DNA from 2 places in the Alteromonas sp. BL110 genome. Region 1 is predicted to be linked to the other one. Evidence: predicted binding sites of a transcription regulator. Region 1 holds the regulator's gene; the other holds the start of a gene.
The links. The regulator sigma-54, encoded in region 1, starts transcription at its own class of promoters, with help from an activator protein. The targets are predictions, from matches to a motif close to GTTGGCACGNNNNTNGNNT.
Positions count from the first base shown of each region.

Region 1 (15,339 bases):
GCTTAGGTTTAAGTATATCAGCGCTATTTATCTTAGCGATGCTAATGTACATCCCAACGTGGATGGAAGAGCAGCCCGAAACATTAGGTAGCAGTGAAAATGACGCCTTGAAGCCTGCATACAAGGCAAAAAACCTAACTACGACCTTGTACAACCAAGACGGTGAGTTAAATCACAAAGTCTTTGCAGAGTCGATGGAGCACTACGACCAATTAGGCTTTGTTTTATTCCAGCAACCTAAGTATACCCTATATACAGAAAGCGCCTCCTCGCCTTGGGTTGTTACTGCGCAGGAAGGAACACTATATAACAATGAGTTAATTCAACTTGAAAATAGCGTTGTTATTGAAAATCAAACTAGCGATGATTTCGTCAAAAGTTTATCAACAGAATACATCCAGATAAATTTAGACACGAAACAAATGACATCTGATCAACCCGTTGAGATACTGGGTACGCAATACCTTATTTTAAGTAATGGGTTTAACGCGAATTTACGCACACAAGAATACGAGCTTTTAGATCATGTACAAACGACTTATTCCCCTAGCAACTAGTCTTATACTTGCCATCGCTAGCGGTGCAGTACTAGCCAGTGAAGAAGATTTTTCACAACCCATAAAGATAGGGTCAAATACTCAGTTTATTGATGGTAAAAATAAAACTGCGCTGTACAAGGAAGATGTACTTATTACTCAAGGTTCACTCCTAATCAAAGCTGATGAAGTAGAGGTTATAGCTACAGATGGCAGCGGCCGCGAAATATTTATCGCCCGAGGGACTCCTGCAAGTTATTCTCAATCATTAGAAGACGGCACGCCAGTATCAGCAAAAGCCAATGAAATTCGTTATGAGGTGGTCAATCGTACTATTTCTTTGGCGGGCAACGCTGAACTACAGCAAGATACCAGCAAAGTGCAAGGTGATAAGATTACATTCGATATGATCACTGAACAATTACTTGCCACTGGTGGCGCCGGAAAAGATGGTGAAGGTCGTGTAACCACAGTGTTTACCCCGGACACCATTCGTAAGACATCATCTAAGAATGACAACGAGGACAATGAATAGCAATGGCAACTTTGAGCGCTAAAAACCTTGCTAAATCGTATAAATCACGACAAGTCGTTCGCGATGTAAGCCTTTCAGTGTCTACTGGACAAATTGTAGGTCTTCTTGGCCCCAACGGCGCTGGTAAGACCACTACTTTTTACATGATTGTAGGTTTGGTCAACTTAGACAAAGGTAAGATTGAAATTGATGATAATGAACTTACTCACCAGCCTATGCATGAGCGTGCACGCCGCGGTATAGGCTACCTCCCGCAAGAGGCATCAATTTTTAGAAAGCTTACGGTACATGAAAATATCATGGCCATATTGCAAACCCGTAAAGATTTAAATTCACAACAGCAAGAAGAAGAAGCAGATGCCCTACTTGATGAATTTAATATCAACCATATACGTAATAGTACGGGGATGAGTTTGTCGGGGGGAGAGCGTCGTCGCGTAGAGATTGCTCGAGCTTTGGCAGCAAAACCACAATTTATTTTGTTAGACGAACCATTTGCTGGTGTTGATCCAATATCAGTTAATGATATAAAGAAGATAATACAGCATCTTCGCGATAGGGGGATTGGTATCCTTATCACGGACCATAACGTGCGCGAAACATTGGATGTTTGCGAAAAAGCGTACATTGTGAGTCATGGCGAGCTTATTGCGCAAGGAACAGCAGAACAGGTTTTAAGTAATCAGAAAGTAAGGGATGTATACCTAGGCGAACAATTCAGGCTATAGTTAGTGTAACCGAATTGTCATTTTTCAGTTTCGCTCTGGTATATTCAATTTAGAGCATTTAAATAAGACGTAGATGAAACCATCTTTACAGCTAAAATTTAGCCAACAACTTACAATGACACCTCAGTTGCAGCAGGCCATCAAGCTTCTGCAGCTTTCTACGCTTGATCTCCAACAAGAGATTCAAGAAGCACTCGACTCTAATCCGCTACTTGAGGTGGAAGAAGGTAACGACGAGCCGCCAGTAGAAAAGAACAATGTCGAGAGTGATGATAGTGGTGCTGAAGCGACTGCTTCTGCCTCAAGCGATACGCTTGAAGCTGGTGATGCACTAGAGAAGAATGATCTTCCCGATGAGCTACCTATCGACAGCACTTGGGATGAGTATTATTCCGCTTCTTCTGCACCCGCACCGGGTCCATCTAATGATGATGAACAGATTTTCCAAGGTGAGACTACCGAAGATATTCAAGAGCATTTGCTTTGGCAAATGCGCCTCACTCATTTTTCAGATACCGACCGCGCCATTGCCACAGCAATCATTGATTCCATTGATGAATCAGGTTACTTAACTGTTACCCTTGACGATATCTTAGAAGCTGTCAACGACGATGATTTAGAAGAGCCTATTGAGATGGACGAAATAGAGTGCGTGCTTAAACGCATTCAAATGTTCGACCCTATTGGATCAGGTTCTCGTACGCCGCAAGAATGTCTTATGGTGCAATTGCGCCAATTTTCAGAGGACACACCTTGGCTTACTGAAGCGAAGCAGCTTATTGAGGAATATTCAGACTTACTAAGCAGTAAAGACTATCGCACGCTAATGCGTAAGAGCCGATTGAAAGAAGATCAGCTACGTGAAGCAATGCGTTTACTTCAAACCTTGAATCCTCGCCCAGGTAGTGCTTTAGTTACTAAAGAGCCTGAGTACGTTATTCCCGATGTCTCAGTAACTAAGAAAAATGGCCGTTGGGTGGTTGAGCTGAACCCCGATAGCCTGCCTAAATTAAGCGTAAACCAACAGTACGCAGCCATGAGTCGCCGTGCTAAGAACAGTAGCGATTCACAATTCATCCGCTCACACATGCAAGAGGCTAAGTGGTTCATCAAGAGTCTTGAATCTCGCAACGATACCTTAATGAAGGTTGCAAATTGCATTGTGCAGCAGCAAATGGGTTTTTTTGAGCACGGCCCGGAAATGATGAAACCAATGGTGCTTAATGATGTCGCAGAAATGGTAGATATGCACGAATCGACTATTTCGCGTGTGACAACGCAAAAGTATATGCATACGCCCCGTGGTATCTTCGAATTGAAGTATTTTTTCTCAAGCCACGTTGCAACCGAGTCAGGTGGTGAATGTTCATCTACAGCGATTCGGGCATTGATCAAGAAGTTAGTGGCTGCGGAAAATCCTGGTAAGCCGCTAAGTGATAGCAAGATTGCTTCGTTGTTGGCTGAGCAAGGCATAAAAGTCGCTCGGCGAACAATAGCAAAATACCGGGAATCGTTATCGATCCCGCCGTCGAACCAACGCAAGAGCCTTATTTAAACGGGCTCAACAATATAAGGAAGACGAAATATGCAAATCAACCTTACTGGTCATCATGTCGAAATCACCGACTCTTTGCGTAATTATGTCGATACGAAGTTCAGCAAACTTGAACGTCACTTTGATCACATTTCTAATGTGCATGTCATCCTGAACGTTGAAAAATTAAATCAAAAAGCCGAAGCGACCGTTCATTTAAGTGGCGCTGAAGTATTCGCATCCTCAGAAAATACCGACATGTATGCGGCGATTGACAGCATGGTTGATAAACTCGACCGGCAGGTAATCAAGCATAAGGAAAAACTGAAAAAACATTAGTAGTTAATTGAGCATGGATATACAAGCCATCGTAAGTCTGGACCGCACCGAGTGTGCGGTTCAGTGTAATAGTAAAAAGCGAATTCTTGAGATCATCGCTGATATCGCTGCCAAGCAAAACGATAACATCGACCAGGCAACCGTTTTAAATAGCTTAATGGCTCGAGAACGTATGGGTAGCACGGGTATTGGCAACGGCATTGCACTCCCCCACGGTCGCCTCGCTGGTCTTGAAAAGGTAATAGCAATAGTTGTAACTAGCACACCAGCTATCAACTTTGATGCCCTAGATGAAAAGCCTGTAGATATATTTTTTGCGCTGCTCGTTCCTGAAGAGCAAACCGAAGGACACCTTCAAACATTGGCTACCGTTGCCGGTAAGCTAAGCGACAAAGAGACAATTAAAACAATACGTCGTGCGACAACTAGCGACGAGATTATTTCTGCATTAAGTTAAATAATATGCGCTTATACATCACGAGATAAGCGCTCAATTCAACAGCGTGTATGTGATAAAACCCAGAATATAAGGGAGAATTTAGGTGAAGCTGATCATAATCAGTGGTCGTTCGGGGTCTGGTAAGTCTGTCGCACTTCGCGCATTAGAAGACTTAGGTTATTACTGTGTTGATAATATCCCAGTAAATTTGCTTCCCACCCTCACCCATACTGTTGTTGATGAATACGACCAAGTTGCGGTAAGTATTGATGTTAGGAATCTTCCCAAAAATCCAGACGACCTGGTAGAGATTCTAGACTACCTTCCTTCTTCTTGGTCGATGACCATAGTGTACATTGACGCGAGCGACGATGTGCTTGTTAAGCGGTTTAGTGAAACTCGCCGTCTTCACCCTTTAGCCAAGTTAAATAAGTCACTATCAGAGGCCATTAAAGCAGAATCCGCGCTGCTTGCCCCTATTACTGAACGTGCTGATTTATACCTAGATACAGATAAGCTGACGATACATCAACTAGCCGAACTGATCCGAGAACGTATTCTAGGTAAAAAGAGCTCACGCCTCGTATTGGTGTTTGAGTCATTTGGCTTTAAACACGGCATACCTAAAGACGCGGATTATGTTTTTGATGCGCGCTTTTTGCCTAACCCTCATTGGGAACCTGACCTTAGACACCTTACTGGGTTAGATGCCCCCGTAGAGGTATTTTTAGGCTCACAACCCGTGGTCACCAAATTCATTTGGCAAATTCAAAACTTAATGACCACATGGCTTCCCCATTTAGAGCGTAACAATAGAAGCTATGTGACTGTGGCTATCGGTTGTACTGGCGGCCAACATCGCTCTGTCTATATTGCCCAAACCTTGTCGAAAACATTCAGTGAAATACATCCTGATGTTCAAATACGCCACAGAGAGCTTAACCAGTGATGACTATTCAGAAAACGCTAACAATCGTCAATAAGTTGGGCTTACACGCCAGAGCGGCCACGCAATTGGTTAAGCTTGCTAATCAATTTGATGCCAAAATCATTTTGAAAAAAGGTGATAAAGAAGCAGATGCGAGCAGCGTTTTAGGCTTGATGATGCTGGAAAGTCACCAGGGCGAACAGGTTGACGTTATCGTCGATGGCGATGACGCGGTGGATGCACTCGCTGCCATTGAGGAGCTCATAGAGGGCAAATTTAACGAAGACGAATAGCGACCAATCTACCTTCCCTTTGTTGAATTAATCAACAGTTAGTACGGTTATACAAGATTCTCTCGTAGAACCTGCGCAATTATCATGACAGACTTTATAGAATTGCGATATTCTACGCATACTTAGGCTAAATAGCCTCTATTTTCCATCTCAGCTTAGTAGGAATAACGCCTTATGGCAGAAGCGCTTGTTTCTAAATACGTACAAACCCAGTTACGCGCACTTAACGCGGCATTGATAAACGGTCAATTTGTCTCTGTACGTAAGCTTCTGCTTGAGCTCCCCCCTTCAGACGTTGCTCATATTCTTGAATCTAGTCCTAGCAGGACCCGAGATGAGTTGTGGGAGTTAATTGATAGCGACTTTCATGGCGATATTTTAGAAGAACTTTCTGACGATGTACGAAACGGTATCATTACCAAAATGCTTCCTGCTAATGTAGTAGATGCACTTGAGGCAATGGATACCGACGACTTAGCTGAAACGCTAAGCAGCCTTCCTGAACCTGTATTGGCAGACATTCTCGATTCGATGGATGCACAAGACCGCGTTCGTGCAGAACAAGCGCTGTCTTACGGTGAAGAAACCGCTGGTTTCATCATGAACACCGATACCATTACTTTGCGTCCTGACGTTACCATTGACGTGGTTCTACGCTATATTCGTTTAAAAGGTGAGCTACCAGAAAATACTGATACCTTTTATGTGGTCAATAGAACTGACAATCTAGTTGGTATCATTCCTGTTGCCCGTCTACTTACCGCAGACACCGACGACAAAGTGTCTGATGTTATGGACGAAGAATCAGAAGCCATTCCGGTGAACATGCCCGACGATGAAGTGGCAAGCTTGTTTGAACGTTATAACTGGCTTTCAGCGCCGGTTGTTGATGAAAATCATCGGTTAGTGGGCCGAATTACCATTGATGATGTGGTTGATATAATTCGTGAAGACGCTGAGCACTCGATGATGAGTATGGCTGGTCTCGATGATGATGAAGATACCTTTGCACCAGTTATGCAAAGTACTAAACGTCGCTCCGTGTGGTTGGCAGTTAACCTTGTCACTGCGCTAATGGCGGCTATGGTAAGTGACTTATTTGAAGCCACGCTCAGTCAGCTTGCCGTTTTAGCTATTTTAAATACCATTGTGCCGAGTATGGGCGGCGTGGCGGGTAACCAAACCCTTACACTAGTTATTCGCGGTATGGCGCTCGGTCATGTTAATGCAAGTAACTCGCGCTGGCTTATCAGTAAGGAAATCTCTATTGGCTTTCTAAATGGTGCAATTTGGGCGGTGCTTATTGCCTCTGTGATTGCCCTCTGGAAACAGGACTACATGCTGGGCGTTATTATTGCCTTTGCGATGATGGTAAACATGATTGCGGCAGCGCTAGCCGGTGCAACGTTACCCATGATAATGAAGCGGCTAAAAATAGACCCTGCACTTGCCGGAAGCGTTATACTTACCACTATTACTGACGTGGTTGGGATATTTGCTTTCTTAGGTACCGCGACACTGTTTTTGATTTAAGTCTATAACGTCTATTACTACTAAATAGGGTTAAGTCGTGTTTTAAGCATACTGCTTAGGCGCTAAGAGCTTTGGCTGTATATCCATTTATATTTAGTTTATACCCTACCCCCCAAACGGTTTGAACAAGCTGGCCACCGTTTTCAATACTGTTAACCTTATCAAGTTTCGTGCGTAGTCTGTTGATATGGGTGTTTACCGTGTGCTCATAACCTTCGTGATTATAACCCCACACCTCACTGAGTAGTTGGTTGCGTGAAAAAACCTGATTGGGATGACGACAGAAATAATTCAACAAGGTAAACTCTCTTGCTGTTAATGTCAGCAATTGCCCATTTATCGTTACGCTATGATAACGCTGGTCAACTTGAAGCGGGCCTATTTCAATGCGCTCGTTGTAGCCATCTGCGTCTCTTGAATTTTCAAGATTAGGCATACTTCTACGCATATGAGAGCGAATTCGCGCTGAAAACATGCGCTCATCAAACGCACCAGAAAGGTAGTCATCTACGCCGGCTTCGTAGTAGTTAGTTTCATCTACGCTTTCGCTTTTGTCACTGAAGGTGGTCACATCGCTTTCAACGGCTACAACCCAGCTTTCGGGGTTACTATCAACTAAACTTTTTATACGCTGCAAACACTTAGCGCACCTGTGTGATTCGACAATAATGAGAGAATAATGTTGCACTTTAAGCAGCGACGCTGCTGAGCGAAAGTTCGACACTGCATCGTGCAGAAAACAATGCTTACTTAAGCATTGCGATATATATTGTTGAAACTCATTTCCGCTGTAGATGATAAGGATCATATCTCGCTCCTATTTCGCCAATAAACAAAAAGACCAGAGCCTTGGTGTTTTTATTTCACATTAATAACAATTTTTTAATCGATAAATTAGAGGTAGAAATTTCTAACAGTCTTGTTATTTATCGAGATAAATCCGTGTGCTTTTTGTGATTGTTTTGTGATGATTTAAAAATTTTACTGCCCTAAATTTTTATGCGATTTAAGCCATAAACAAGGACAATAAAATGAAATTCACTAAACTTGCTAGCGCTACCCTATTGTCGCTCGCAACAATTTCAGTAAGCCAAGCCGTTACATTAGATGTTGAAATTACTAATTTAACCCAAGCGCAAAGTTTTACGCCGCGCCTAGTTATTGCGCACGATGACACAGTCGACGCTTTCGAAGTGGGGCAGCCCGCATCATCGGCGTTGGCGTGGCTTGCTGAAGCGGGTGTTATTGATGATGAACAAAATGCTGATTCAAGCGGCGCTAACTTTGAGGCGTTATTAGGTCCTGTCGATACAGACAATGGATCAAACACATGGCATCGTTTTGGCGGTCTTCTAGCCCCGAAAACAACATTAAGTTATCCCTTCGATACAATGGACAAGCCTTATCTTTCACTGCTGTCAATGTTGATACCGACCAATGATGCCTTCGTTGGTATGGACAGTATCGAAATCCCTACTGAGCCTGGCACCTATACGTATTATCTTAATGCTTACGATGCAGGCACTGAATTAAACGATGAGCTAAATAGTGCTCGTACTGACGTCGTTGAAGCCGGCACAGGAAATGCGTTAGGGGGCTATGGTGTTCCTGGTGTCGCTGGCGGTGGCGCACCTACTCGTATCGTTGATTTAGGTACGGGCGGCACAGGTGTAGGGGCACAGGTAGTTAATGGTGAAATAGAAGATGGTGAAGACGGTCCGGTACACATCCACCGCAATGCGCTTGGTGACACCGACAATACTTCAGGTGCAAGTGATTTAGATTCAACTGTACACCGTTGGTTAAACCCTGTTGCGCGTGTTGTTATAACCGTTCCTGCATCTTAAGGAGCTATTACAATGACTAATCCAATAGTAAAACTCAGTACTTTATTGATGCTATCGGCTCTTTTAGCGGCGTGCGGCGACGACGGTGATACAGGACCTCAAGGACCAGCTGGTCCTCAAGGTGAAGCCGGCGTCGACGGTCAAGATGGTGCCGATGGTGAAGACGGCGCAGATGGACAGGATGGTAGCAACGGTAATTCAGCAGTTTACACAGTTCAAATTACTAATTTGACGTATTCCCAGCCCTTTGCACCTGCCGCCGTCATATTGCATGAGTCAGGCTTTTATTCGTTTGAAGAAGGCGAGTCTGCCAGTATGGGCATTGAAATAATGGCTGAGGGTGGTGATCCTTCGATGGTAATCAGTGAAGCAGCAGAATCCACCGATTTTTTAGATGCTCTAAGTTCAGAGGGAATACTGGGCCCGCGCTCAATGGGTACAGAATTAACGTTAGTCGTACCTGAGCTTGATGTCGACGACCTGCGCCTTACTGTTACGAGCATGTTAGTTAACACCAATGATGCATTCACCGGCGTAAACGCAGCTGACGTAAGTAACATGGCAGTGGGTGATGCTAAAACTTTCATGACAGTGACCTGGGACGCCGGTACAGAGGCCAATACAGAAACAGCAGCTACTATGCCTGGCCCTGCCGCAAGTGCCGTAGGTGGTGGCGGAGAAGCCGCGGGTTATGATGTAGTAAGGGACGACCTCGCCGATGCAGTAAGGCTTCATCAAGGTGTGGTAACCAGTGCAAACGCAAATGACCCTAGCCGTGAAGGGTTATCTACATCCGTATTGACCGAAGCTCATCGATTTGATTTTCCAACAAGTCGTGTTGTGATAACGCGAACTCGATAATAAATCGTTAGCAAATCAGCCACTTTAGCGCCCTATTACCTATAAGTGATGGGGCGTTTTCGTGTTTAATAAGGCACGAATTTTTGTAAATAGACGCTTAATTGCGAGGCGTAATATACAAGCTTCGAATTGAGGAATGATATATTAGATAAGGCACATATTAAGATAATAGCTGGCTCTGCTTAAGCGAATAGCTTTGCAAAGCCAGGCTACGTCAAAACAATGAAAGTTTTAAATAGCGGCCATGAAAATGGCCCAGTCAGCTATTTAATTAGCTACTTAATAACCTTTAGACTAGGCTTACCCTTTTTAGGAGGGACAGGCGCATCTTGAACATCGCTCGAATCAGCGTCTTCCAACGGCGTAGGTCCACTTGGTTGAGACACATCTTCAGGTGCTTCAGTGCGCTCTTGCTGCGCGCGTGCAATATCTTCTTCGGTGGCAAATACCGTACCTGCACCGTTTTCTCTTGCGTAAATAGCCATTATCGCTTCACAAGGCATACTCAACCTTCTGGGCTGCCCAGAAAAGCGCGCCTGAAACGACAATCCATCCAAATCAAGAGAGAAGTTAACACACGCACTTGGCGATACGTTTAAAACGATTTGACCGTCTTTAACAAACTCTTGTGGAACTTCAACCAACTCGTTAGTGGCATCAACCACAATGTAAGGGGTCAAATCGTTATCAACAATCCACTCATAAAAAGCCCTAAGCAAATAGGGCTGGTTTGACGTCATAGATGTCATAGCGGGTTGTGTATCTCACGCTCTTGGTCAGTCAAAGACGCTTTGAATGAGCTACGAGAGAAAATACGGGTCATGTAAGCGTTAAGTTCTTTGCTGCCAGCACCGTTTAATTCAATACCTAGTGCAGGTAAACGCCATAATAGCGGAGCTAGGTAGCAATCAACTAAACTAAACTCTTCGCTCATAAAATAAGGCATTTCACCAAATACAGGGGCAAGTGAAAGCAAAGCTTCACGCAGCTCGTTACGCGCAGCTTCTACATCGCCTTCACCACGGAAGATTCGAGCAGCTAGCGAGTACCAGTCTTGCTCAATGCGGTGCATCATAAGACGGCTTTGGCCACGTGATACAGGATAAACCGGCATTAGTGGTGGATGAGGGAAACGCTCATCAAGGTATTCCATGATGATATGCGACTTGTAAAGTACAAGCTCGCGATCAACAAGAGTTGGAACAGTACCGTAAGGGTTAAGCTCCAACAGATCTTCAGACAGGTTGCTAGGATCTGTGTAGCTGATTTCAACACCCACACCTTTTTCTGCCAACACAATACGCACCTGGTGGCTATAAATATCAATTGTGTCAGAGAACAACGTCATTATAGAACGTTTATTCGCGGCTACGGCCATTCAATTTCCTCCGTCGAGAAACAAGTTTACGCTTACAAATGGTAAGCTTATTACGTTAACTCGTGCTACCTGAACACTCTATACAAAGGGTTTTCAGGTAGCACGAGTAAATACCAAAAAAGGGGGCGAGAAGCCCCCTTTTCATATTATACATAAATCTGTGCGATTAGTGCACTTCTCGCCAGTATTCTTTCTTCAGTAAGTAAACAAATACAAACAATACTGCGATAAAGATAAGTACCCACTTACCGATTTTGTGAGATTCAAGTTTTGAAGGCTCACCCGTGTACTCTAGGAAGTTCACGATATCGGCTACAGCTTGGTCGTACTCGTCAGGAGACATTGCGCCAGTACCGTCTGACTTAATACCTACATAACGCTTAACCATCTCTCCATCAACCATTTGCTCTTCATAAGTACGCGTTGGCGTACCTTGAAGTGGTTGAAGTACGTGTGGCATACCCACTTCTGGGAACACTGTGTTGTTAACACCAAACGGGCGGCTTTCATCTACATAGAAAGAACGCAAGTAAGTGTAAATCCAGTCTTCACCACGAACACGTGCCACCAAGGTTAAGTCTGGTGGAGCAGCACCGAACCAACCTGCAGCCGCCTCTTCAGGCATTGCACGAGTAATATAGTCAGACACTTTGTCGCCCGTAAACTGCAGATATTCTTGACCTAACTCGTCTGGAATACCCAAGTCTTGGAATGAACGCTGATAGCGCTGATACTTCATTGAGTGACAGCCTAAGCAGTAGTTCATGAACAACTGTGCACCGCGTTGTAAAGATGCCTTATCAGTTAGATCGATAGGCGCCTTATCAAGGTGTACGTTTCCGCCTGCCGCAAGCGCTACGCCAGGTAGGAAGAAGGCTAAAAAGCACATCATTTTTTTCATTTAGAAATCCTCTCTGGCACAGGTTTAGTATTTTCGTTTTTGCTGTACAAGAACAGTGCTACGAAGAAACCAAAGTACATTACGGTAGCAATCTGAGACGCAATGATTTTCCAGTTTTCTTGTGGCGTACCACCTAGGTAACCTAGGAAGATAAACACAATTGCAAACACGATAAGGTTCACTTTGTGTAGGCCACAACGGTAGCGCCATGACTTAACGCGACCACGGTCTAGCCAAGGCAGCGCAAATAGCGCAGCAATTGCACCAAACATAGCTAGTACACCGAACAACTTATCAGGTACCGCTTTCAAAATCGCATAGAACGGCGTGAAGTACCACACTGGGAAGATATGCTCAGGTGTTTTCAGCGGGTTAGCAATTTCAAAGTTAGGGTGCTCTAAGAATTTACCGCCCATTTCAGGGGCAAAGAACAACACATAAGTAAATAGTGCTAAGAATATACAGAATGCCACAAGGTCTTTAAGTACGATGTGTGGGAAGAACGGTAATACGTCATCAGCAATATCGTACTTGCTTGTGTAGTATTCATGGATTTCATATTTCGTCTTTTCAGACTCTGGTAGTGAACCTTTCTTATGCTTAATCGCAATACCATCTGGGTTGTTAGAACCTACTTCGTGTAGTGCGATAATGTGAAGGAACACAAGAATTACAATAACCAAAGGCAACGCAATAACGTGTAGTGCGAAGAAACGGTTAAGTGTAGCGCCAGAGATAACGTAGTCACCCTGTAGCCAGATAACCAAATCAGGACCAACAACAGGAATAGCACCAAATAGCGATACGATTACCTGTGCGCCCCAGTAAGACATTTGTCCCCAAGGTAGAACGTAACCCATGAATGCTTCAGCCATAAGCGCTAGGTAGATAAACATACCAAACACCCATAGAAGCTCACGGGGCTTCTGGTAAGAACCGTAAATCATGCCGCGGAACATGTGTAGATATACCACAATAAAGAACGCTGATGCGCCAGTACTGTGCATGTAACGAATGATCCAACCGTAGTCGATCTCACGCATGATGTATTCAACAGAGGCAAACGCGCCTTCTGAAGATGGAACGAAATTCATGGTCAACCAAATACCAGTAACAATTTGGTTTACCAAAACGATAGTAGCTAGAAAACCGAACACATACCAAAAGTTCATGTTCTTTGGAGCAGGATATTGAAGAGCGTGCATATTCGCAACGCGCATCATTGGGATGCGTTCTTCAATCCAACCTAGGAAAGCATTCATAATAATTAAGCCTCCGCTTCTGAACCGATGATGATGTTATTGTCATCAACGAATTGATATGGCGGTACAACTAGGTTTAATGGTGCCGGTACGTTTTGGAATACGCGTCCTGCCATATCAAACTTAGAACCGTGGCACGGGCAGAAGAAACCATCTGGCACACCCTCAACCACTTCTTCGAAAGCGCCGTCTTTAAGGTGCTGTGGAGAGCAACCTAGGTGCGTACAGATACCCACTAGAATCAGATATTCTTCTTTCATCGAACGGAAACGATTTTGAGCAAAAGTAGGTTGCTGCTCAGCTTCAGAGTTAGGATCTTTCAGCTTATCTTCGTGTGTGCCTAGCTCTTCAAGAATCTCAGGCGTACGACGTACAATCCATACAGGCTTGCTTCGCCACATTACACGTACTAATTGTCCAGGCTCAATCCCGCTGATATCTACTTCAACGTCAGCACCGGCTGCTTTCGCTTTGGCGCTTGGATTCCAGGACGCAATAAAAGGCACAGCAGCACCAACGACACCTACACCACCAACTACCGACGTGGCAACGGTCAAGAACCGACGACGAGTGTTGTTTTCTGGCTGGTTTTCATTGTGTGCAGACTCTGTTGCATCTACAGATACATTGCTCATCCACATTTCTCCAGGTTTGGATAATTATGATGTGTAACCCAAGCTTATACTGGTTTTATCACGCTTGCGTCATGCATCATATGGCTTGTCATGACAGCAACGTAACAGCAAAAATTTACTGGTTTACGAGGTCACAAAAGTTTTCAAAATTTTCGACCGCAAATGATAAAAGAAAAGCCCTTATAAACACAAGGTTTTACTGATATTTAAGCGATAAATTAATTCAAAAGGTGTGTTTAGGTTTAGTGAGGGAAAAGCCTAAAATCAAGGTTTTGAAGAATATTTGATGAGATACCGCTCTCAAATTAAACCTTTGTTATGAAATAAAAAGCCATCTTGGCTTCGGCGTACTTTGGAAAACCACGCTCTATAATGAAATTTAGGCAATAAAAAACCCGGCATAAGCCGGGTTTTTGCAATACAAAAAACGTAAAAATTAACGCTTTGAGAATTGTGGACGCTTACGCGCTTTGTGTAGACCAACTTTCTTACGTTCAACGCGACGTGCGTCACGAGTAACGAAGCCAGCTTTACGAAGTGCTGGACGTAGTGCTTCATCATACTCCATAAGAGCACGAGTAAGACCGTGACGAATTGCGCCCGCTTGACCGTTAGAACCACCACCTTTAACAGTGACGTAAACGTCAAACTTTTCAGTCATTTCAACAAGTTCAAGTGGCTGACGAACAACCATGCACTCTGTTTCACGACCAAAGTACTCGTCAAGAGCGCGTTGGTTTACTTTAATGCTACCTGTGCCTGGACGTAGGAACACACGAGCAGTAGAACTTTTGCGGCGGCCTGTGCCGTAGTATTGAGTATCTGCCATGTTAATAGCTCCTTAAATGTCCAAAACTTGTGGTTGCTGTGCTGCGTGAGAGTGTTCTGCACCAGCGTAAACTTTCATTTTACGGAACATTGCGCGACCTAGAGGGCCTTTTGGCAACATGCCTTTAACTGCTTTTTCAAGAACCATTTCTGGCTTGTGAGCAATTAGTTTTTCAAAGTTTGTCTCTTTAAGACCACCTGGGTAACCAGAGTGCGCATAGTACATTTTGTCTTGCGCTTTACGGCCTGTAACCGCAACTTTTTCAGCATTGATTACGATGATGTAATCACCAGTGTCCACGTGAGGTGTGTACTCTGGCTTGTGCTTACCACGAAGGCGTAGTGCGATTTCAGAAGCCAAACGGCCTAGAGTTTTGTCTGTGGCGTCTACCACATACCAGTCACGTTGTACCGTTTCTGGCTTAGCAACAAAAGTTTTCATTTTCAAATTCACCCGAATAATATCGTCGTTACTGATTTCTGAACACCAGAAATCACCTTAAAATCAACACAAAGACCCCTTCGAGCCGGCTGATTCTTCCACCTTCCCAAAGGTGGGCGTAACTGGGCAGGGCGCGAATTATACAGGAATTGAAGGAAATGCGAACCCCTAACGACAAAAAACATGGATAAAATTCCATCATCGGCCGATGACAAAGAAACTGAGTTAAGGTACTGTACATCCGTTGCATTCAATTCTTCTAATAACTCTAATGAAAAGACCTCACTTTGTAGCCTCAATTTTTATGCTGCTCGCACTAA
Region 1 is NZ_CP031967.1:915,205-930,543, forward strand. Features, by position in the region: gene lptC (LPS export ABC transporter periplasmic protein LptC) at 1-557, shown strand, start outside; gene lptA (lipopolysaccharide transport periplasmic protein LptA) at 526-1,071, shown strand; gene lptB (LPS export ABC transporter ATP-binding protein) at 1,074-1,799, shown strand; gene D1814_RS03975 (RNA polymerase factor sigma-54) at 1,873-3,354, shown strand; gene hpf (ribosome hibernation promoting factor) at 3,385-3,672, shown strand; gene ptsN (PTS IIA-like nitrogen regulatory protein PtsN) at 3,686-4,129, shown strand; gene rapZ (RNase adapter RapZ) at 4,215-5,060, shown strand; gene D1814_RS03995 (HPr family phosphocarrier protein) at 5,060-5,332, shown strand; gene mgtE (magnesium transporter) at 5,507-6,865, shown strand; gene D1814_RS04005 (winged helix-turn-helix transcriptional regulator) at 6,921-7,673, opposite strand; gene D1814_RS04010 (spondin domain-containing protein) at 7,897-8,712, shown strand; gene D1814_RS04015 (spondin domain-containing protein) at 8,725-9,573, shown strand; gene D1814_RS04020 (ClpXP protease specificity-enhancing factor) at 9,849-10,322, opposite strand; gene sspA (stringent starvation protein SspA) at 10,319-10,951, opposite strand; gene D1814_RS04030 (cytochrome c1) at 11,118-11,852, opposite strand; gene D1814_RS04035 (cytochrome b) at 11,849-13,114, opposite strand; gene petA (ubiquinol-cytochrome c reductase iron-sulfur subunit) at 13,120-13,749, opposite strand; gene rpsI (30S ribosomal protein S9) at 14,186-14,578, opposite strand; gene rplM (50S ribosomal protein L13) at 14,591-15,019, opposite strand; gene D1814_RS04055 (hypothetical protein) at 15,203-15,339, shown strand, end outside.

Region 2 (15,339 bases), 2.2 Mb from region 1:
CAGCACTAGGATGAAATGGAATCAACGGGAACGCCCTACAGCGTAAACACAAACAACGTAAAGTATTTTAATTATAGTCGGGAGAGACGCTCATGTCGCAATATCAACAAGACATTGATAACTTCGCCACATTAAAGGCAGCACAAAATGGAAATTGGGAAGGTATCAACCCAGAATTCGCTGCACGCATGAAGGTTCAAAACCGTTTTAAAACTGGTTTAGACATTGCTCGCTATACAGCAAGCATCATGCGCAAAGACATGGCTGAATATGACGCAGATTCGTCTCAGTACACACAGTCTTTAGGCTGCTGGCACGGCTTTGTAGGCCAACAAAAAATGCTTTCTGTGAAAAAGCATCAAGGCACAACTAACAAAAGCTACCTTTACCTTTCAGGCTGGATGGTAGCAGCACTTCGCTCTGAATTCGGTCCTCTTCCAGACCAATCAATGCACGAGAAAACGTCAGTGTCTGCACTTATCGAAGAGCTTTATACTTTCCTTCGCCAAGCTGACGCACGTGAATTGGGTGACCTTTTCCATAAACTAGACGACGCGAAGAAAAATGGCGGTGACGTCGCTGCAATCCAAGCAGAAATTGACAACTACGAGACTCATGTAGTTCCAATTATCGCTGACATCGACGCTGGCTTCGGTAACGAAGAAGCAACGTACCTACTTGCAAAGCAAATGATTGAAGCGGGTGCATGCTGTATTCAAATTGAAAACCAAGTATCTGATGCGAAGCAATGTGGTCACCAAGACGGTAAAGTAACCGTGCCACACGAAGACTTCCTGGCTAAGATCAACGCAGTACGTTATGCATTCCTTGAGCTAGGTGTTGATGAAGGTGTAATTGTGGCGCGTACCGACTCGCTAGGAGCTGGACTTACTCAAAAGATCCCTGTATCTACTTCAGAAGGCGACCTAGCTGCTCAGTACAATGCATTCCTTAAAACAACTGAAGTTGCAGGCGCAGACGACCTAACTGAAGGTGACCTAGTTCTTAAACAAGGTGGTAAACTTGTTAAGCCTGAGCGCTTACCAAACGGCCTGTTCCGCTTTAAAGACAACACCGGTTTCGACCGTGTAGTACTTGACTGTGTAACGTCACTTAAACACGGTGCTGACTTGCTTTGGATTGAGACTGAAAAGCCTCACGTTGGCCAAATTGCTGAAATGGTTAACGCTATTCGCGAACAAGTACCAAATGCTAAGCTGGTTTATAACAATTCTCCATCGTTCAACTGGACGCTTAACTTCCGTCAGCAAGTATTTGACGCGTGGATAGAAGCAGGTAAAGACGTGTCTGGCTATGACCGCGCGAAACTTATGTCTGCTGACTACGACGACAGCGAACTTGCAGCAGAAGCTGATAAGAAGATCAAGAGCTTCCAAGCTGATGCAGCACGTGAAGCGGGTATCTTCCACCACCTTATCACGCTACCGACTTACCACACTGCGGCGCTGTCTACTGACAATCTTGCAAAAGGTTACTTCGGTGAAGAAGGCATGCTTGCTTATGTACGCGGTGTTCAGCGTCAAGAAATTCGCCAGGGTCTAGCGTGTGTTAAGCACCAAGCGATGGCAGGTTCTGATCTAGGTGATACGCACAAAGAGTACTTCTCTGGCGAAGGTGCACTTAAAGCGTCTGGTGAAGATAACACCATGAATCAGTTCGACGTATAACGCGAATAGGCAATAAGTTAAACGGAAAGCATCCCAACCTTTCCTACAGGGCACCTTCGGGTGTCCTTTTTTGTGCACGCCATTCATTTTATTTATGTCTTTTACAAATAATAAAAGAAGCTATATTTTTATCAGGCCCATAGGTAAACCATATAACATCTTATTTTCAATGAGTTACAGGTATAACTAAAAAAGATTTAAGACTAAACGCTTATCTGACAATCAAATAAAAAAGCTTTATAATAGGTGTGTTTAATTAGGTTTAATAAGAGCATTAGAATAATGAATATAGCGAAGGTCGACCTCAATTTATTAGTTTATTTAGATGTGCTGCTGCGCGAAGGGAGTGTAACGAAAGCTGCAAACCAGCTCAGTATTACTCAGCCAGCAATGAGTAACGGTCTAAAGCGTCTTCGCGATCTGTTTAAAGACCCGCTTTTAGTGCGCACCAGTGATGGAATGACTCCGACAAAGCGCGCCCTTGAGCTGCAACCTATTATTCGCGATGTACTTAGTCGATTAGAAAGCTCTATACAACCAGAAACAGATTTCGACCCGTTAACCAGTGACCGAACCTTTCGCATTATGACCAGTGATTATGCAGAAAGTACTCTATTGCTCGAATTGGTTGGAAGACTGGCAGACCTCGCGCCCAATATTACCCTTGATCTTATTACGCCAAGTGACGTGACGTTTCACGACGTAGAGCAAGGTAAAGTAGATATGGCGATTAACCGCTTCGATGAACTACCTTTGTCGTTTCACCAAAAAGTTATTTGGTATGACACCTTTAGCTGCGTAATGAGCGCAGACCACCCGCTAGTGGAAAAATGCAACCTTGAAGGCTACTTGAATGCTCAGCATATCTGGGTGAGTAAAACAGGCTTTGGTGTTGGCGTTGGTATTGACCCGAATGAAGTTCAAAAGTTGGGATGGGTGGATGCTGAACTGACCAAGATAGGAAAACAGCGTGCTATTCGTGTTTTTACTCGCCATTATCATGCAGCACTTCAAATTGCGAAAAAGCAGAAGCTTATTGCCACTTTGCCAAGCAAAGCTGCCCGTTTATTTAAGCATGACCCAGATGTAGTGATTAAAGAGCCACCTTTTGACATACCACCTATTGCGCTAAAAATGGCGTGGAGTGCTCTACTTCACCATGATGCCGGTCATATTTGGTTACGCCGATTGATCAGCGATGTGGCTAGCGAAATGAACGCCGGCTAAACATTCACAAAATATATGGCAAAAATACAAACCATAAATTAAAAAACTATCTCTATACACACTACACTGGGCTAACAGACAAATGTATAGAGGTAGTTATGCAAGGATATATTACTAGAGGCCGACTACAGGTTGCCGCACAACTCGATAAATTTATCAACGAACAAGCGCTTCCTGACACAGGCGTAGATCAAGACACCTTCTGGCAAGGTGCAGAAACCCTCTTTGAAAAATTTATTCCGCAAAATCGTGCGTTACTAGAAAAGCGTGAACAGCTTCAGCACGCTATAGACGACTACCACAAAGCCGGTAACCCCGTGAACGGAAATGAATATACCGACTTTCTAAAAAGTATTGGTTACCTTGTTGAGCAACCATCACAAGTAATTACGCAAACACAAAATGTTGATGCTGAAATTGCAACAATGGCTGGACCGCAGCTAGTTGTACCAATCAATAACGCTCGCTATGCGCTTAATGCAGTAAACGCGCGTTGGGGAAGCCTGTACGACGCATTATACGGCACTGACGTTATTAACAATGACGGTGGCGCAGAACCTGGTAAAAGCTACAACCCTGTGCGCGGAGCCAAAGTAGTTGCGAAAGCGAAAGACTACTTAGATAGCATGATTCCGCTAGCGAAGGGCAGTCATGCTGACGTCACAAAATACAAAATCGAATCAGGCAAACTGGCAATTACCCTTACTGATGGCGATGAAACTACACTTGCGAATACCGAACAGTGGCAGGGATATCAAGGTGACATTAGCGCGCCGTCAAGCCTGCTATTTGCCCACAACGGTCTGCATTTTGAAATTCAACTAGACCCGACTCACCCTATTGGCGAGAGCGATGCTGCAAACGTTAAAGACGTACTTGTTGAAGCCGCCCTGACTACCATTATGGACTGCGAAGATTCCGTTGCCGCTGTTGATGCCGAAGACAAGACCTTAGTTTACAGCAACTGGTTAGGTTTGATGAAAGGCACCCTAAGCATCGAAATGACAAAAGGCGGCAAGCAGATTGTTCGCGCTATGCATGGCGATAGAAGCTACCAGCCATCTAAGCACGCTCCTAAAGATGAACAAAAAGATGGTGAGCTTGTACTTTCTGGTCGAAGCCTTATGTTCGTTAGAAACGTAGGTCATCTTATGACCAACAATGCCATGCTCTTCGACGGCGAAGAAGTGCCAGAGGGGATCATGGATGGCTTAGTCACTTCTCTTATTGCTAAGCACGATCTTTTGGGTAATAGCAAATTTAGAAACAGCCGTGAAGGCAGCATTTATATTGTTAAACCTAAAATGCATGGACCAGAAGAAGTTGCATTCTCTAACGCATTATTTGGTGCTATCGAAACGATAATCGATGTTCCTACCAACACCCTTAAAATGGGTATTATGGATGAAGAGCGCCGCACGAGCATTAACCTTCAAGCGTGTATTGCTGAAGCCACTTCACGGGTTGTGTTCATCAACACGGGGTTCTTAGACAGAACCGGTGATGAAATTCATACCTCGATGCTTGCCGGACCTTTTGCAGAAAAAGCTACGCTTAAGTCGATGGATTGGATTAAGGCTTATGAAACTGCAAACGTGGCGGTAGGCCTTCGTTGCGGTCTATCTGGCAAAGCACAAATCGGTAAAGGCATGTGGCCAATACCTGATGAAATGCAAAATATGATGACCGCTAAAATAGGGCATCCAAAGGCGGGGGCTAATACTGCGTGGGTCCCCTCTCCTACTGCAGCGACACTACATGCGCTTCATTACCATGATGTGAATGTGTTCGACGTTCAGAAGTCACTAGATGAAAACTTTGATGGCCTTGCTGACATACTTACCATTCCATTGTTAGAAGACGCCTCTACGCTGACTCGCGAAAGCATTAAGCGCGAAATCGACAACAACGTTCAAGGAATTTTGGGCTACGTAGTACGCTGGGTTCACCAAGGTGTAGGCTGTTCTAAGGTTCCCGACATCAATAATGTAGGGTTGATGGAAGACCGCGCGACCTTGCGTATTTCATCGCAGCACATCGCGAACTGGCTAGAGCACGGCATTGTAAGTGTTGATCAGGTCAAAGAGTCTCTAGCACGTATGGCAGTGTTGGTAGATGAGCAAAATGCGGGCGACCCTGAATATATCCCAATGGCGCCTGATTTAGACAGCTCGATCGGCTTTTTAGCTGCAAGCGATCTTATCTTTAAAGGTAAAGAACAGCCTAGCGGTTACACAGAACCTTTGTTGCACGCCCGTCGACGTGAGATGAAAGCGAAGCTTGCTGCGAGATAATATTTAAAAGTATCTAAATGGATAGAAACTAAGGTTTATACTCGATACGACAAAGTACCTAAGAAGCACAATCGCACGTAAATAAGGCTCACTCTATTAACTTAGCAGTGAGCCTTTTTTATGTATCGTTCGCATAACGCTCTATAGTTTGCGGGCTATCAAGCGACAGTCGAACTCACTGATAAAATTACCGAATATTCAATTGTGTAGCGATATAGCAACACCTTAGACTAAAGATATCACTCTTCTGACCCCTCATATTTTGCCGATACTGCACCAGTAAACTACGCTTTTACTATGAGGCTATGCGTTTCGTTTTACAGCTCAACTTAAAACCTTTTGCGCGAGGCCTCTTTAATTTGGAGTATGCTCATGCAGATAGCCTCAGCGGCGATACCGAATAAACTTTTACAGGCGAACGTGACACAAATAGTTCCTATCTTTTCAGGTGGAGGTACGCGCTTGAGCGCCCATATCGGCATCATAAAAGCGCTGAACGATATGAATATTGACTTCGATACCTTAGTGGGTGTATCAGGCGGCTCAATTATCGCATCACTTTATGCCAAAGGTTACACAGTAGAACAAATGCGAGAACTCGCGCTGGTTACTGATTTTAAACAATTCACAGAGTTTTCACTGGTAAGACTGCTTCGGGAAGGTGGTCTTTCATCGGGGGACGTGTTTCAGCAATGGATTGACGAACAGTTAGAAGGCGCATCGTTTGTAGACCTCCCCCTTGACCTGCATATACTCGCTACCGACGTGAACGGCGGCGGGCCAGTTCTATTCAATAAACAAACTTCCCCTGATATGAAAGTATCAGAAGCAGTGCGGTACTCTATGTCGATTCCGCTTATCTTTTCATTTAAGCCCTTTAAAGAGCACTTGTTAGTAGACGGAGCGATATTGTCAGAAGATGCACTGTTTGAAGACTGGCGAGGTGATGGCACGCCATCGGTATGCTTTAGGCTACAAAGCACCAATCAAAAACGCAGGGCCATTAAGAAGAATTTACTTCAATTGCCTCAGTACGTCAGCATGCTTATTCGTACATTTATGACTGCAATATCTAGGGAATACGTTAATGCCAAGTATTGGCATAATACGGTAGTGGTGAATACCGGAGAGGTTTCCGCGGTGGACTTTTCGCTTTCACCTGAAATTAAAAACACACTTTTTGAACAGGGTTATTCTACCACAAAAGAGTTTTTGCCCAAAAAGTGTGCGGGATTTATGAGAAACAGTGCAATTTAACTGCTTTGTAGATAACGCTTAACGCTCTAGTTCTTACACCTTGTAAAAGTCGCGATACCAATCAACAAACGCTTTTACGCCGGTTTCAACATTGGTAGACGGTTGGTAACCGGTATCTTCGACTAGTGACGACACGTCGGCATAGGTATCAGGCACATCGCCTGGCTGAATAGGAAGCAGCTCTTTTTTCGCTTCAATACCCAACGCACTTTCCAAAGTTTCAATAAACTTCAAAAGGTGGACAGGCGTTTGCGCACCAATGTTGTACACCTTATAAGGAGCCTTACTGGTACTGGGATCTGGATTGCCGCCGTCCCAACTTCCATTAGGTTTCGCCACATTATCCAGCGAGCGTATTACGCCCTCAACGATATCATCAATATAGGTAAAATCACGACGATGGTTACCGTAGTTGTATACCTGAATCGTTTTCCCTTCCAAAATAGCTTTTGTGAACTTAAATAGCGCCATGTCAGGACGCCCCCAAGGGCCATAAACAGTGAAAAAGCGCAGCCCTGTAGTAGGCAAGTTATACAGATGGCTATAAGTGTGAGCCATTAGCTCATTCGCTTTTTTAGAAGCGGCATACAAGCTAACTTGGTGATCAACGTTATGCTGTTCTGAAAACGGCATAGTTTCGTTCGCACCGTAAACTGAGCTAGATGACGCATACACCAAATGCTCAACTTTATTATGGCGACACCCTTCCAAAATATTCACAAAACCAACAATATTCGAGTCGACGTAAGCATTAGGGTTTTCAAGAGAATAACGCACGCCTGCTTGCGCCGCTAGATGCACTACCCTGTCGAAATCATGCTCTTCAAAAAGCGATGCCATTTTATCGCGCTCTTCAACGCCCATTTCTGTGAATGAGAACAGTTCTGAAGCAGATGATGATTTAATTTCATCTAAGCGGGCGTGCTTTAAATTTACATCGTAATAATCGTTAATGTTGTCAATCCCGACAACTTGGTCACCACGATTGATAAGGTATTGAGATACAGCTGCGCCAATAAAACCAGCTGCTCCGGTGACTAAGATTTTCATTTATTGTTCCTGTTTATTTACTTTCCATTTTTGATAAAGCACGTTTCAATAAGGCATTAACATACTTAACAGGTATCGCATAAGATATACCAGAGGGATTCGATAAAGCACTTTCTTTGCCGTCTTTAACATACACTTTATTAACGACAGCAATAATCTCGCCAGTTTCGATATTAATAACTGGGCTCCCTGAATTACCTGGAAAAGCAGTAACATCTAATTGATAGATAAGACTCGGTTTTTGTAGCCTATCAAGCTGAACGCTTGAGAGTACCCTTGTATCGCTGGCAGGCATAAAGTCAGGGGTAATTGTCGCAATAATCCCCTTGTGAACAGCTGGAAATAAGCCTAAAGCACCACCTAAAGGATAACCGAATATTGCAACATCTGTCCCAGGTAGTTCCAGTGCTTCTTTGGCTAGCGCGAGAGGCTCCAACTTATTTTTAACCACGAAAAGCGCCAGGTCATGCTCAATATCTATTTCTAAAAGCTTAATCTTTTGAAAAGAGAAACCATCCGAAGACGGAAGCATCGCTACATAATATTCAACTATTGTAGGATCCAACTCTTGCCCCACAACATGGTAATTTGTGACTACATAGTTTCCGTTGTGTATTACAAAACCGGTTCCCTTTATAGAAGGAGCCTTGCTTTTTATAGGGCTGTAAAGCGCAATGGCAACAGTAGATTTTGTAGCCCGTTTAGTAAGTGTTACGAGATCTTCTGCAACCGCTGATGTCGCAAAAAAGAAAAACGATAAAAGCAAGGTAACAAAACTTGTTGTTTTAAAGCTATTTTTTGTAAACATATAGACGTATATTGTTAAAAAGAATAGTCGTTAGCAAGAGAATTTGGTTAATTATAAAGCGCTAACAGTATGATAAAAATAATACGTTCATGAACGTATTTTTACAAACTATACTTACTTATAGCCAAACAAAACATAAAAACATTATTGCCAAGTAAGCAACAATGCCCGTAGTCTCTGAGACAGGTAGAAAGCGTATGCAAAAAGGAAAGTTGGTACAGAAGGTACAAAACATTTTTGGTGCCAATAGTCGGGTCACTAAAGCACTCAAAGGATATCAAAAACTACAAGAAGTTAAGGAAATTTCTCATCATTTTTCTTCTTATCTTGAAACAAAAATAGCGGATACCGCAGCGCTTAAAAATGAATCTTATAAAATGCGCTATCAAGTTTATTGTAACGAAGAAGGATTCGAGCCCCCTAACGAATTGAAAATCGAAAAAGATGAGTTCGATGACTATTCAGTTTGCTGTTTAATTGAACATATACAAACCGAGAGGTTTGCAGGTACTGTTCGAGTAGTAAGACCGAAAAAAGACAATCAACTTCTTCCGATTGAAAAATTTTGTAGTAGCTCTATAGCAAATAGTAATTTGAGTCCAAGCAATTTCCCTCGGCACCAAATATGCGAAATATCACGTTTAGCTGTGCCAAACGAATTTCGTAGAAGAAGCATGGATAAATTCGATGGTGCCGCCATAGGTGCAATAAACCCTGTTAGTTACTCTGAAACTGAATTACGGTGCTTTCCATTTATCGCTATCGGATTATACCTTGCTGCTGCCGCAGTGTCGATAAACTCTGATGTGAAACACGCTTATGTTATGATGGAACCGAGGCTTGCTCGGTCTATGAGGTTTATTGGTATTCGGTTTGAACAGATAGGCCCTATAGTCGATTATCACGGAAAAAGAGCGGCTTACCACATCACACCCGAGATGCTGCATAAAAACCTTCCAAAGGGGTTCACGATAATGTATCGGCATATCAAGCATACACTTAAGAACCAACAAGCTATGCATTTAAAAAAATAATCGAGGTAGTTGGTAATTTTTTATGTCAGCTTTGTTTACACTGTAAAAATAACGCAAAATAAAATACCCTGCAATCAAAGACTTAAATCGTGGCACACAAAGTGCTTATATTGGATTGACGATTTATTCCGCTGCATACATAACGGAGAGCAGAGATGAAAAAGTTACTTTTAGCAACAGCAACAGCTGCAGGTTTAGCGCTTAGTGGACAAGCAGCTGCAACACCATTTTTTTTAGATCTTACTGATGACTCAGTTGTTAACCCGCGCGGTTCAATTGACACTCTAGAACTGGCATACGACTCAGTAACAGAAGTTAATACTGCGACTGGTGCACTGGTATCTCGCGGTGGTTTGGGCCTTATCGGTTATACGTTCAATGGCACAAACGCTGGATTTGATAATTTAGAAGCGCTAGTACTTAACGATGAAGGTAACTTTACTAACACCTTTACTTATGACCCTAGCCCAAATAACATCGGGCAAGACGGAAGTGGTTACCCGACTATTATAGGCACAGCGCTTACGTTCGACTTTGAATTGGACGGGTTTCTTAACGCAGACGGCGACACTGTAACGTATACTGGTGGTGTTCTAGATATCTATTCATACCAGTACAGCTATGATTTTAGTACACCGGAAGACGTTACTATCCTTGGAAACGAAGAACTGTTAATTGAAAGTGAGTTTGTTTCTAGTTCTATCAATCCTGGTGAACAGATAATCGAATCACTAATTACAGAAGTGAGCTTAACTCCAGCTGGCCAAGAAGTATTTTATTTTCAAAACTCTGCTGGTCAGTATGTCTCTTTCCAAGAGTACATTAATGCAACACTTACTGACATATTAGTATACGCTTCGCAAACAGTGACTGTAGGCGACCTTGCAAATAACATTGCGAACCCGATAGACTCTGACGGTCCAACGGTTCTTGTAAGCGATGATCACTCAATTGCTGTTAAATTCCAAGTTCCTGAGCCTTCAACAGTTGCAGTTCTAGGTCTTGGTTTAATCGGCATGTTTGGTTTCTCTAGACGTAATAAGAAATAATTACTGTCCTAGACACGTTTTGTGTTGCAAGAAGCTGCCCAATATGGGCAGCTTTTTTTATGTTCTAGATTCGACAAGCGCAGTTAATTGTCGTCACAAAAAGCCTTCGAACAACTTGTAAATTCTCTGGAATACGTTACCTTAGCAAGGTTAAGCAATAAGGAAGCTAATGTGAAATATTATTCTAAGTTCACTGTTGTATCGTTGTTTTGTGTATTAGCCGCATGTACAAATAACTCGCCTGAAGAATTAATGGCTGACGCCGCAGACCTGCTAGATAAAGGGCAATTGCAGGAAGCATCGGTAACGCTCAAAAACGTTATCAAAAATAACCCTGGGCTATTGGAAGCCAGAGAAATGCTAGGGTTCGCATACCTCTATCAGGGGCTATACCTTGCGGCTCAGAAAGAATTTGAACGCTCAGAAAGTAAGTTAAGCGACGAAGGAACAGTTGCACTGTCAGAAGCATATTTGTGGCTTGAAGAGTATGAAAGTATTGGAGACTTAGAGGCTTCAACTGAGGGCAGTTTAAAAGATACATTGAAACTATATAAAGCTATTGCCTTATATCGTTCCAGCAGTCTCTCAAAAGCCACCATTGCTTTCCGCGAAGTAACTTTATCTTCAAACGTTGATATTGCCGCGATAGCAAAGGCCTATTTATTGATCATTAATGACGACGCTCAACCTGCTTTAAAAGAATTGCATAGGGTAAATGAAGCGGTAAATCTATCTCCCATTGCGCTTCAATTGAAATTCACGCTGGAAACCTTCTCAAATGATTGGCCAGAAGCGGTAAGTACTGCAAAGCGATGGTTAGATTTAAGACCAGCCGATTATAAAATAAAAACACAACTTGCCACTGCACTAGTAAATGCGGGAAAATTTAAAGACGCCGAGCTTTACGTTAAACAACTATTGCAGTTGAGCCCTGAACAACCCTACTTCAATCAGTTAAATGGCACAATTTTGATTTCTCGAAAGGATTTCAAAGGTGCAACGCTCTACCTAGACAAAGCAATTAAAAATGGGCGTTCTAATCAAGTAACAAGACTTTTGGCGGCAGTTGCGCACTATCAACTCGAAAACTATGAGCAAGCTTATCAGAACCTTTCGACAATTATTGATTCTTTACCTAAAGACCATTATGCGAAGAGGCTCTATACAAGCATTCAGTTAAGACTGGGGTATACACAGGACGGTATCAACACTATTAATAGTATACCTGAGCTTGGCCAAGAAGATTTGCTCTATATTGTAGAAACATCGAGGCTATTAGTTCAAAAAAATGAATTAAGCGAAGCAAAACGACTAGTAGATAAAATAGACGCTTCCAAAATAGAAGACGGTGAAATGCTCCGTAATATTGGGTTGTTAAAACTTTTCACTGGAGAAAGCGGCATACCCGAATTAGAAAGAAATCTAGATAACTCGTCTGACGATATAAACAGCATCTACCTTTTATTGATTGCTTATATTGAAAATAATGAGTATGAAAAAGCCTATGAATTAGTCGAAACACGTTTTGCAGGTAAACAAAATATTATAGGCCGGTTAACCGCAAAAGGTTTTGTACAGCGCTCCGCAGGTGATATGAATGCCGCTCAAGAGACTTATTCGCAACTCAGAGAACTAAAGCCCGAAAACTTTGATGCGATGCTTTTTTTTATTGAGCAGTCAATAAGAGAGAAAGACTTTGAAAACGCTGCATCAAAGCTTTCAGATGCACTTGAAGTTTATCCGCTCAGCACAAGGTTATTGATGCGTTCATTTCAAGTACATCAGCGTATCGGGGACCTATCACCGTCAATTTCCCAGTTAGAGTCTGCCCAATCACAATCAGAAGACCCCCAATACGCGCTACTCTATGCAGCCGCACTACTTCTTGATGAACAGTATAAGTTAACCGTCGACTTTCTTAGAAAAAATGAGATATCGCTTGAAAACGTGCCAAAATATTGGATGCTTTTAGGCAACGCTTATGCGAAACAAGCAAATTACAATGAAGCACGAAACGCATTTTCGAAGTGGCGTAAGCAAGCCCCTTCTGTGTCATCTTTTGTTCAAAGTATAGAGCTTGAGGAAATAGATAATAATTTCTCAGAGGCTCAACGACTTATAAATGAGGCAAAACGCACACTGGGTAAAAACTCTACTTTAGACCTTCTAGCTACCAGATTGATGCTGTTGGAAGGTAACAATGAAGATGCAAAACAAGCTTATATAGGATTGCCAGAAACCGCTAAGAACAGTATTATCGGTCACCTTATTAAAGGACGTCTTGAAATCATTGATGGTAACTATAAATCGGCCCTATCAATTCTTGAGCCTCTCTATAATGAAGTGCCGTCAACAGAGCTAGCTTTACTTATATTCTCCTCCCTTGAAAAGCTTGGACAAGAAAAACGTGTGATTGCATTCACACAATCTCATCTCGAAAGAGCTGCAAGTAACGTGAAGCTCCGTCTTATCTTCGCTAACTATTTACTCGAGCGACGTCCAAAATTGGCGATAGAACATTACGACTCTCTTGTTAAAAGTGAAAAAGAAGACAGTCCACTTGTATTAAACAATTTAGCTTGGCTTCTGAACGAAGATGGTAAACCCGCGCGGGCGTTAAATCATATCGAAAAAGCGAACGAGTTAGTACCTAACAACCCCAACATTCTGTCAACCTACGCGGCCATTTTATCTTCTTTGTCTGAGCATGAGAAAGCGATACAGAAAGCCAACGATGCTTTTGTGCTAAGTAATAAAAATGCCTCTATCGGAATTAATTACGTTAGGGTTTTAATAAAAGCAGGTAGAAAGAATGAAGCGAAACGTGTAGCTTCCTCTATCATTCCAGTAACGATAGTTCAGGAAACACAACTAAACGAATTGAAACAACAGTTTCAACTTTAGGAATAACTTGAGGCTCGACGCTTATGTTTGATTATAACGATGCATTTTCGAGAAATATCGGCTGGGTAACTGAAGAAGAGCAGCAAAAACTTAAGAGCAGTAAAGTGGCTATCGGTGGCCTTGGTGGTGTGGGTGGTGACCACGCTATAGTCTGTGCTCGCATGGGAATATCTAATTTCAATATTTCAGATCTTGATACCTATGACTACGCAAACTTTAACCGTCAAGCTGGTGCCTTTGTATCTACTGTTGGTAAAGAAAAATCTGTAGTGATGGAAGAAACACTTAAAGATATTAACCCCGATGCAAAAGTTGTCAATTTTAAGCGAGGCATAACGCTTGAAAACCTTGATGAGTTTCTCGATGGTGTTGATGTCTATATAGATAGTCTAGATATCTTCGCGTTAGAAATTCGCAGACACGTGTTTCGGCGTTGTTACGAGCTCGGAATTCCAACGATAACGGCTGCGCCTATGGGGATGGGTACGGCAATGCTGTGCTTTAAACCGGGAAAGATGTCATTCGACGAATATTTCGCCATGATTGACGCCCCAGCTCAAGCAACCGATGAAGAAAAAGACCTTTATTTTGAAAATAATATTGTGCGTTTTGTCATAGGTGTATCGCCTTCCGTACAGCAAAGGCATTATTTGGTTCAGAACTCTTCAGTGAACTTTATGAAAAAGAAAGTTCCTTCAACATGCATGGGCATTTCACTCGCCGCCGGAGTGTTATGTACAAATGTGCTTAAGCTGTTATTGAACCGAGGGGATGTTGTTTGCGCGCCTAGGGGGCTGCATTTTGATGCCTACAGAAATAATTTAATAAAAACGTGGCGACCTTGGGGAAACAAAAACCCTCTTCAAAAGTATATGTTTAAAAAGGTTAAACAACTTTTAAATGACAACAAAGAAACTGCGTGATGTCTGAAACATTTAAATTAATAAAATCAGATTTTGCGAGAAAGAAGCAAATATTCTTGGATGATGGCGCTGAGATTTCGAAGCTGCGAATCTTTTTTACTGATGGGACAAGTGCAAACATACTTTATCGTTTAGCATATCGATGTGCTCAAATAAGACTGCTATCCCCTTTTGCACTGATACTTTCCCATATAAACCGTGTTTATAATGGATGTGTAATTGGTGTGAATGCCAAATTTGATGAAGGTTTTGTGATAATGCATCCTATTGGTGTTGTCATTAATTCAAAGGTTATTGGTGGCAAAAACATTACTCTAGAAAGTGGTGTGGTAATTGGAGACGAAAAAGGCGAGTCACCGATACTCAACGACGATATTTTTTTCGGAGCTGGAGCCAAAGCATTTGGCGGTATTAACATAGGAAGTAACGTGAAAGTTGGCGCTAATGCAGTGGTAGTGAAGGATGTCCCTTCAAACACTACAGCATTGGGAATACCAGCAAAAGCTAGATAAATCTCATGAAGTACATAGAATTCTTATTTTGGTTGGCCATCTTCCTCATTCTTTACAGCTACTTATTATATCCGGTTGTACTATATTCTTTCAGCAAAGCATTTTCTAAACGCGAGCAAGTCAAGAATAATGTGATAACTGAGGGTGGTGAATTACCTTCGGTGTCAGTCGTGATATCCGCGTATAATGAAGAAAGCTGTATAGGTGAGCGCATAGAAAACCTGTTATCACTTGATTACCCCCATGAAAAAATACAATTTCTCATTGCCTCAGACGGTAGCTCCGACAAAACCGACAGTATAATTAGCAGTTTTCGCGATCCACGTCTTTGCGTTTTTTGTTTTGAAGAAAACCGGGGAAAAATCAATGTACTCAACGACTTGCTTGAGCGTGTTAAAAGTGACATAACCGTATTCTCTGATGCCAATACCATGTTTGCAAATGATGCTGTACTCAACTTGGTTTCACCTTTTGAAAATGCAAGAGTTGGTGCCGTATGTGGCGAGCTTAACCTTGTAGACGCTTTTTCAGGCGACAATAAAGATGGCATTTATTGGAAATATGAACAATTTTTGAAAAAACACGAATCGAAA
Region 2 is NZ_CP031967.1:3,173,345-3,188,683, reverse strand. Features, by position in the region: gene D1814_RS13705 (isocitrate lyase) at 93-1,688, shown strand; gene D1814_RS13700 (LysR family transcriptional regulator) at 1,971-2,915, shown strand; gene D1814_RS13695 (malate synthase G) at 3,014-5,209, shown strand; gene D1814_RS13690 (patatin-like phospholipase family protein) at 5,582-6,466, shown strand; gene D1814_RS13685 (NAD-dependent epimerase) at 6,500-7,516, opposite strand; gene D1814_RS13680 (S1 family peptidase) at 7,530-8,324, opposite strand; gene D1814_RS13675 (PEP-CTERM/exosortase system-associated acyltransferase) at 8,522-9,358, shown strand; gene D1814_RS13670 (PEP-CTERM sorting domain-containing protein) at 9,514-10,407, shown strand; gene prsT (XrtA/PEP-CTERM system TPR-repeat protein PrsT) at 10,579-13,311, shown strand; gene D1814_RS13660 (ThiF family adenylyltransferase) at 13,335-14,234, shown strand; gene D1814_RS13655 (serine O-acetyltransferase) at 14,234-14,746, shown strand; gene D1814_RS13650 (glycosyltransferase family 2 protein) at 14,752-15,339, shown strand, end outside.
Region 2: the regulator sigma-54 is predicted to act here: its motif matches at 9,447-9,465, upstream of D1814_RS13670 (PEP-CTERM sorting domain-containing protein).